One region of the Micromonospora sp. CA-240977 genome, then DNA from elsewhere that is predicted to be linked to it. Evidence: predicted binding sites of a transcription regulator. Region 1 holds the regulator's gene; the other holds the start of a gene.
What was found. Region 1 encodes HspR, which represses chaperone genes until heat shock. Its sites were predicted from a motif close to TTGAGTNNNNNNNACTCAA; they were not measured.

Region 1 (4,523 bases):
GCCGAGGGCCTGGTCGAGGACGCCGAGGTCGTTGTCGACGAGATCGAGGTCGAGGTCAACTCCACCGACGGTCCGGAGTCCTCCGGTCCGCCGGTGGTGGACGCCCCGGCGCAGCCGGTGGACGGCACCGGCACGGGCACCTCGCTCGGCGCCGAGCTGGAGGCGCTCCGGGCCGAGTTGGACGAGCGGACCCGGGACGTGCAGCGGGTGTCGGCGGAGTACGCCAACTACCGCAAGCGGGTCGACCGTGACCGCAACCTGGTGCAGGAGCAGGCGACCGGCTCGGTGCTGGCCGCGCTGCTGCCGATCCTCGACGACCTGGACCGGGCTCGGGAACACGGCGACCTGGTCGGACCGTTCGGCACGGTGGCGGAACAACTCACCACCGCGCTTGGCAAGTTCGGCCTGAACGCCTTCGGCGAGCAGGGCGACCCGTTCGACCCGACCCGTCACGAGGCGGTCGCGCACCAGACCTCGGCCGAGGTCACCGAGCCGACCTGTGTACAGGTCATGCGGCGCGGCTACCAGCTCGGTGAGCGGCTGCTGCGCCCCGCGCTGGTCGCGGTCGCGGACCCGGAATAGTGCGAAGCAGTGACCGGGCCGTCCCGCCCACCGCCACGCGGTGGGCGGGACGGCCGGGCCGCGAGGGTCGAGAGGGGGTGGACCGGTGAGTTCCAAGGACTGGATCGAGAAGGACTTCTACGCCGTGCTCGGCGTGGACAAGGCCGCCTCCGCGGACGACATCAAGAAGGCGTACCGCAAGGTGGCCCGGGAGTCGCACCCGGACCACAACCCGGGTGACGCCAAGGCGGAGGAACGGTTCAAGGCCGCGTCCGAGGCGTACAACGTGCTGTCGGACTCCGGCCGCCGTCGCGAGTACGACGAGATGCGCTCGCTGTTCGGCTCGGGCGCGTTCCGGCGCAACGCCCGCGGCGCGGGTCAGCCGGGCGGCATGCCGTTCGACGTCTCCGACATGTTCGGCGGCGGCGGGGCCGGCGATCGCCGCTTCGGAGGCACCGGCTTCCAGGACCTGTTCAGCTCAATCTTCACGGGCGGGCAGGGTGGTGGGCAGGCGGCGCCACGCGGTCCGGGCCGTGGCCGGGACGTGGAGACCGAGGTGGCACTGGACTTCGGCGACGCGGTGCGCGGGGTCACGCTGCCCCTGACGCTGCGCGCGCCGGGCGTCTGCGAGACCTGCCATGGCAACGGGGCCAAGCCCGGCACCCAGCCGCAGACCTGCCAGGTCTGCCACGGCGCCGGCGTGACGACCCGCAACCAGGGGTCGTTCAGCTTCTCCGAGCCGTGCCGCAACTGCCAGGGCGTCGGCACAGTGGTCGAGGAAAAGTGCCCCGAGTGCCACGGCAGCGGCGGTGTCACAAAGACGCGCACCATGAACGTGCGCTTCCCGGCCGGCGTGGCCGACGGTCAGCGCATCCGGCTGACCGGGCGCGGTGAGCCGGGCGAGCGCGGCGGCCCCGCCGGTGACCTGTTCGTGCACGTCAAGGTTCGGCCGGACGAGTTGTTCGGGCGTACCGGTGACGACCTGACGCTGAGCGTGCCGATCACCTTCGCGGAGGCCGTGCTCGGCACGGACCTGCGGGTGCCCACGCTCGACGCGGCGGTGACCCTGCGGGTGCCGCCGGGGACGCCCAGCGGGCGGGTGCTGCGCGCCCGGGGCAAGGGTGTGGTTCGCCGCGACGGGCAGGCTGGCGACCTGCTTGTCACCCTGGACGTGGTGGTGCCGGCCCGGTTGTCCGACGAGGCGCGCACGGCGCTGGAGGCGTTCGCCGAGCAGAGCCCGCCAGCGGCCCGGGAACATCTCGAGGCGCGGGTGCGTCGGGTCAGTTAGTCCGGTGGAAGGGACGCGGAGGTGAGCGGGATGTCGGGCGAGTTCCTCGGTTCGGGTGACCCTGCCTACGAGGCCAAGGTGCTGATGATCTCGGTTGCGGCGCGGATGGCGGGGATGCACCCACAGACCCTGCGCCAGTACGACCGACTGGGGCTGGTGCAGCCCGGTCGAGCCGCTGGCGGCGGGCGTCGGTACAGCGTCCGCGACGTGGTGCTGCTGCGCGAGGTGCAGCGGCTCAGCCAGGACGACGGGATCAACCTGGCCGGCGTCAAGCGGATCATCGGGCTGGAGCGGCTGCTGGAGCAGGCGCAGCAGCGGGTGGCCCGACTGGAGGCGGAGCTGGACGCCGCGTACCGACGGGTGGCTGAGCTGGAATCACTCGCCCGCTTTCCGGGACGGGACCTGGTGCCTACCAACCGGACGTCCACCGCCCTGGTGGTCTGGCGACCCCGCCGTAATCCCGATCGTTGACCTACCGCTCACCCCGCGCTGTCTTCTCGGCCCGGACCGCACCGGATTCCCCGGCGCGGTCCGGGCCGCTTCGGTTAGCCTGTTGATACGGGTTCAAACGGCTTATATCGGACCCATCGGCGTGGCGAGGGGGAGCGATGGCGGAGCCGGCGAAGAAGGTGGCCCAACAGACCGAGGACCGGTTGGAAGAGCTGGCCGAAGCCGTCCGCAAGAAGTTCGACAAGGTGACCGAGGGGACCTACCGGGACCGGGTCGTCGCCGGCGGGTCCGCCGAACAGGGCGACCACGGCGGCGACAAGAGCCGAGCCGAGAGCGAACGCAAGCAGGACTGACCGGTGACCGACGTGCGGGCCGGGACCCACGGGGGGTCCCGGCCCGTTCGTCGTCACCAGTGCGGGGGTCCCGGCCAGTTCAGCCGAGGCGGCGGTTCTCGCGGACCAGGCCGCCCTCGCACCAGTCCCGGTAGACGAAGAGATCCGGGCGGGCCAGCAGCACCCGTCCGTTGTGCGCCCAGATCTTCATCAGCTCGTCGCCGTCCCGCTCGGCCTGTTCGACGAGCTTGCGGAAGCGGCGCTTGGGATGGGCGCGGAAGTTCGTCCGGATGCCGTCGGCCGCGTAGATGTAGAGGCAGTGCAGGGCGAAACGCCGGGCCGGGCAGGTCGGGTCCATCGCCAACTCGAAGAGGGTCAGCACCAGCCGGTCACCGGAGACCAGCAGGTCCCAGTCGGGTGGCATCGAAGCCAACGGCACCGAATCGGGCTTGTACGCCCAAGCTCGCAACTCCGCCGGACTGGGATCGACGGGGTTGGCGAAGCCGTGGAACGTCGACTCCTGCACGCTCACCGGCCAACCTTCCGCTCTCGCCCGCGTGTGGCAACGCTGCCTACGGACCTGGCTGCTGGGGCGAAACGGTAACCCGCCGTCGGGTGCTGCGGTAGTACCCGCGAGGAGCAATTCCGCAACCATTGGCATGGGCGGGTTCACGGCATGCCCGTGCCATCCCGCCGGCCATCGGGCGCAGCCGCTTTCTTCCGACTCCGACAGGGCATCCGACCTCGTCGAAGCAGTCGATGATGCTCCCATGACAATCCACGTTCGACGGTTCCAGCGAGGCGCCGAGGCCGAGTTCGTCACAGGGCTGGAATGGCTTTTCGCCCCTCCCGGTCGCCGTCCCGCGGATTGGGACCACGACCGCGCCGTCGAACGCACCGCGCAGATACTCGCCGACGAAAATGTCGCGCTCTTCGAAGCTCGATCGCGGGAGAACCAGTTGGTCGGCGTGGCCAGCGTCTACCTGGACATCCTCTCGGTGCGCTTCGGCCGTCGGGCTTCGATCGAGGATCTCGCCGTGCACCCCGAGTGGCGCTCCCGGGGCGTCGGCTCCAGCCTCCTGGCCGCTGCCCGGGCGTGGGCGCACGAACAGGGTGCCGACTACGTCTTCCTGGAGTCGGGCCTCGCCCGAACCGAGGCGCACCGCTTCTACCTCCGCGAGGGTGCGACCCACGCGGCCGCGGCGTTCAGGTGGAGCTCAGGGCAGTGAGTCGACGACAGGGGTCGACTCGCGCCGCTGGGCCGCCGCGCGGTTACGCAGCCACCGCTTGAACCACGGGAAGTCCGGCAGCCGGGCGAGGATCGGCCCGGTCACCACGGTGATCAGGACGTACGTCGCGGCCAGCGCCGCCAACCGCGGCTCGACGCTCCCGGCGGCCACCGCGAGCCCGGCGATGACGATGGAGAACTCACCGCGGGGTACGAGTGCCAGGCCGGCCCGCCATCGACCGGGTTCCGCGATACCGACCCGGCGGGCCGCGAGGTAGCCGGTGAGCGTCTTCGTCGCCATCGTGACCGCCGCCAGCCCGAGCGCCGGCAGCAACACCGGTGGGATGTCCCGTGGGTCGGTGACCAGGCCGAAGAAGACGAAGAACACCGCGGCGAACAGGTCCCGCAACGGGGAGAGCAACTCGGTCGCGTGGTGCGCCACCGGGCCGGAGAGCGCGATGCCGACCAGGAACGCGCCGACCGCCGCCGACACCTGGAGCTTCGCCGCGATACCAGCGATCAGCAGGGTCAGCCCGAGTACGCCAAGCAGCAGCGCCTCCGGGTCCTTCGCCGACAGGGCGGACGAGATGAGGTGGCCGTACCGGATGGCGACCACCAGCACCAGCAGCACGGTGCCCACCGCGACAGCGAGTGCGATGCCGCC
Region 2 (4,523 bases), 3.8 Mb from region 1:
TTGGGCTGGGTCAGTTTGGCCAGTCCAGCGCCGGCGAAGACGGCGGCGAGCAGGATCTGGATGATCCAGAGCACCAGGTTCACGGGGGTTCCTCCAGGGGACCGCCTCGCGGCGGAGAGGTGGTTGACGCTTCAGGCGGCACAGTAGACCTCTGCCCGCGTACCACAGGACCCCCGCCGGCTGCGAAGCCGGCGGGGGTCCTTGTGGTTGATGGTCAGACCGTGAAGAGCGCCGGACCGTCCAGCGCCTCGACGTCGGCCGGGCGCAGCGCCAGGGCGAGCACGTCGGCCACGTCGGCCAGGGTGTGCACGGTCAGCGCCTCGCGCACCTCGGTCGGCAGGTCGTCCAGGTCGGGCTCGTTGCGCGCCGGGATGATCACCTCGGTGAGGCCGGCCCGGTGTGCGGCGAGCAGCTTCTGCTTCACCCCACCGATCGGCAGCACCCGACCGGAGAGCGTCACCTCGCCGGTCATCCCGAACTCCGGGCGGACCGGACGACCGGTGACAAGCGACGCCAGGGCCGTGACCATGGTGATGCCGGCGCTCGGGCCGTCCTTGGGCACCGCGCCCGCCGGGACGTGCAGGTGGATCCGCCGTCCCGCCAGGGCGTTCGGGTCGATGCCGAGCCGCCGCCCGTTGGAGCGCAGGTACGACAGCGCGATGTGCGCCGACTCCTTCATCACGTCGCCGAGCTGGCCGGTCAGGGTCAGCCCCGGCTCGCCCTCCATGCTTGTCGCCTCGATGAAGAGCACGTCCCCACCGGCGCCGGTGACGGCGAGGCCGGTCGCCACGCCGGGCACGGCGGTGCGCTCGGCCGACTCCGGGGTGAACTTCGGCCGCCCCAGGTAGCCGGTGAGGTTGTCGGTGTCGACGCGTACCGCTGTCGGGTCGGTCGCCAGCGTCACCGCCACCTTGCGCAGGATCTTGGCCAGCGCACGCTCGAGCTGCCGGACTCCGGCCTCCCGGGTGTACTCCCCCGCGATCAGCGCGAGAGCGTCGTCGGCGACGCTCACCTCGTCGGCGGTCAGCCCGGCCCGATCCCGCTGCCGGGGCAGCAGGTGGTCGCGGGCGATGGCGACCTTCTCGTCCTCGGTGTAGCCGTCCAGCGTGACCAGCTCCATCCGGTCCAGCAGCGGGCCGGGGATGGACTCCACCACGTTGGCGGTGGCCAGGAACAGCACGTCGGACAGGTCCAGGTCGACCTCCAGGTAGTGGTCCCGGAAGGTGTGGTTCTGGGCCGGGTCGAGCACCTCCAGCAGGGCGGCGGCCGGGTCGCCGGCGTAGCCGGCGGAGACCTTGTCCACCTCGTCGAGGAGCACGACCGGGTTCATCGAGCCGGCCTCGCGCAGCGCGCGGACGATCCGGCCGGGCAGCGCGCCCACGTAGGTGCGCCGGTGACCGCGGATCTCCGCCTCGTCGCGGACGCCGCCGAGCGAGACCCGGACGAAGTTGCGCCCGAGTGCCCGCGCCACGGACTCGCCGAGGCTGGTCTTGCCCACTCCGGGAGGACCGGCGAGGGCGAGGACAGCGCCGGAGCCGCGACCGCCGACCACGCCGAGGTTGCGCTCGGCGCGCCGGTTGCGCACGGCCAGGTACTCCAGGATGCGGTCCTTCACGTCGGCCAGGCCGGCGTGGTCGGCGTCGAGCACCGCCCGGGCCGCGGCCAGGTCGGTGTTGTCCTCGGTACGTGTGCCCCACGGCATTTCCAGCACCGTGTCGAGCCAGGTGCGGATCCAGCCCGCCTCCGGTGAGGCGTCACTGGCCCGTTCCAGCTTGCCGACCTCGCGCATGGCCGCCTCACGGACCTTGTCCGGCAGCTCGGCGGCCTCGACCCGGGACCGGTAGTCGGCCGAGCCGTCCGGCTCGTCCTCGCCCAGTTCCTTGCGGATCGCGGCGAGCTGCTGGCGCAGCAGGAACTCCCGCTGGGACTTCTCCAGCCCCTCGCGGACGTCACTGTTGATCTGCTCGGTGACCTCCTGCTCGGCCAGGTAGTCCTTCACCCAGCCGACAAGCAGCTCCAACCGGGCGGTGACGTCCGGCGCGGCGAGCAGTTCGGTCTTCTGGTCCAGGGTCAACCAGGGCGCGTAGCCGGCCGAGTCGGCCAGCTCGGACAGGTCGGTCATCCGCTCCACCGCGTCGATGACCTGCCAGGCGCCCCGTTGCTGAAGCACGGAGGTCACCAGGGCGCGGTACTCGCGGGCGAGTTCCCGGGCGCGGCCGGCGGGAGCGGGTTCGTCAAGTTCAGTCGCCTCGACCCAGAGTGCGGCGCCGGGGCCGGGCACGCCGGAGCCGATCCGGGCCCGGGACAGGCCACGGATGACGGCGGCGGGCTCGCCCTCGGGCAGCCGGCCGACCTTCTCGATGGTGGCGACGACGCCGACCGGGCCGTACTCGCCGTCGATCCGTGGCACGGCCAGCAGCTTGCGATCGCCGGTCGCCCGCGCCGCGTCGATCGCGGCCTGGGTGGTCGGGTCGAGGGTCACCGGGATGACCATGCCGGGCAGCAGCACGGCGTCGGTCAGGGGAAGTACCGGAAGAGTTGCCATCGAACACCTGCTATCGCGTTGAGTTGAGCGTGTCTCACTCAAGTAACAAAGCGTTCCCCTTGTTCCGGACTGTGACCCAGACCACTTCACCCAGGCTCCGATCGGGCCGGGTGCGGCGCGATCCTCGCAACAGACCCCGCAGACCGTGGCGTGCCCGCATCCCCTCGTTCGGTGCGTACCCGCATGATCGGTACCCGCTGGGGAACGGCGCAGACATGCCGGGAGCCTCCACCATTCGACTCGTCGTCGTGGACGATCACCCCCTCTTCGTCCGCGGGCTGGAGTTGCTGCTTCCGATCACCACCGACGGTCGGGCCGAGGTGGTCGCCTCGACCGGAGACGCCGCCACCGCGGCCGCGCTGACCAGTCGTTGCCGGCCCGACCTGGCCCTTGTCGACCTGCACATGCCGGCGCCCGGCGGCATCCGGGCGGTGGCCGCGATCAGACGGACCACCCCACGGGTACGCGTGGTCGCGATGTCCGGTGCCGTGGACCCCGCGCCGGCCCTGGCGGCGCTGCGGGCCGGCGCCGAGGGGTTCCTGCCGAAGACCAGCGAACCGGAGGAACTGCTGCCCCCGCTGCTGGCGATCCTCGACGGCTGGGCGGTGCTCCCCGCCGAGTTGCTGCGTGCCATGCTGCGGCCCATGCACTCCCCGTCGGTCGACCTGGACGGCGAGGAACGGCGGCTGCTGCGCGCGATCGCCGCCGGCCGCAAGACCGTCGACATCGCCGAAGAACTGCACGTCTCGGAACGGACGGTGAAACGGATGACCGCCGCGTTGCTGCGCAGGCTGCGGGTGTCCAACCGGTCGGAGGCCGCCGCCGTGGCCGGGCACAGCGGCCTCCTCGACCATTGAGGCTCCGTCAACGCACCGATTCACGATTTTTCTCGGTACGGAATCACGACGCGCCGAATGGGACGCATATTGTTGCGGATTACCGGGGTGATAGGTCAGACTTTGGACACATCCCGCCGCACACAGGGAGTAATCGGCAATGGCGAGAAAAGTAATCACGGTCCTGACCGACGACCTCGACGGCGGCAAGGCCGACCGGACGGTCGAGTTCAGTCTCGACGGAGTGGCCTACACGATCGACGTCTCGGACGAAAATGCCGGCGTCTTGCGCAAGGCACTGGATCCGTACATCAATGCGGGTCGGCGGATCGGGCGCGGTCCGGTGGAGAGCACCCGATCGGTCCGGAGGCCGGGGCGACCCACCGGCGCCGGAATGGATCGGGAGCAGAACCGGGCCATCCGGGAATGGGCCGTCAAGAACGGCTACAAGATTTCCGAGCGGGGCCGGATCCCGGTTGAGGTCGTCGAGGCCTACAAGGCGCGCTGACACGCGAGTTGCCGACGGGGTCCCGCTGCGACGGCGGGGCCCCGTCGGATTGTCTCGGCGGGAACCGGCGGTGGCCGGCCATCCGGGTTGTCACCCGGGTGACCGGCCACCGCCGGTTGAGATGAATCAGTTGACGTCGATGCGTACCGAGTCGAAGGCGGGGGTCTGGTTGGCCCGCTCCATCATCGGCAGGCGGTGCGAGCCATCACCGGCCCAGACGGAGCACTGCGCGGTTCCCGACTCCGGCAGGCCCGGAATCTGAATCGTCACCTCGTCGGGCTGGGCACCACCGCGGCCGTCCTCGGTCGCGACGAAGAAGGCGGGCACCTCCTGCGGCTCCGGCGGGGTGGTCAGGCTGTCCAGCATCCGGCACGCGGTGTGGAAGTGACCCCGGACCAGGCCCTGGGCGTTGAGCAGCGAGCTCTCCACGTAGTAGCCGCCCTGACCGGCGGCCAGGAAGCGGTCCCGGACCAGGTTGCGGGTGCTGACCCGGAGGGTGAACGCCTGGTTGCGCCCCACCTGGTCGGGGAACTGGGTGATCAGCAGGGACGGGTTGTTTGCGGCGGCGCCGACCTCACCGAACTCGGTGCTCACGCAGCGGTTGCCGATCTGGAAACCGTCGTGCGCCTGGAGC

Region 2: a site for HspR is predicted at 2,569-2,587, ahead of lon (endopeptidase La). Genes of this name have one in related genera too.

The regions. Positions count from the first base shown of each region.
Region 1 covers NZ_CP192055.1:133,419-137,941, forward strand. The annotation lists gene ACQPWW_RS00650 (nucleotide exchange factor GrpE) at 1-582, shown strand, start outside; gene dnaJ (molecular chaperone DnaJ) at 668-1,849, shown strand; gene ACQPWW_RS00660 (heat shock protein transcriptional repressor HspR) at 1,880-2,320, shown strand; gene ACQPWW_RS00665 (hypothetical protein) at 2,458-2,652, shown strand; gene ACQPWW_RS00670 (hypothetical protein) at 2,732-3,163, opposite strand; gene ACQPWW_RS00675 (GNAT family N-acetyltransferase) at 3,402-3,860, shown strand; gene ACQPWW_RS00680 (cation:proton antiporter) at 3,849-4,523, opposite strand, start outside.
Region 2 covers NZ_CP192055.1:3,890,077-3,894,599, forward strand. The annotation lists gene ACQPWW_RS18070 (DoxX family protein) at 1-83, opposite strand, end outside; gene lon (endopeptidase La) at 215-2,545, opposite strand; gene ACQPWW_RS18080 (response regulator transcription factor) at 2,794-3,402, shown strand; gene ACQPWW_RS18085 (histone-like nucleoid-structuring protein Lsr2) at 3,542-3,889, shown strand; gene ACQPWW_RS18090 (hypothetical protein) at 4,016-4,523, opposite strand, start outside.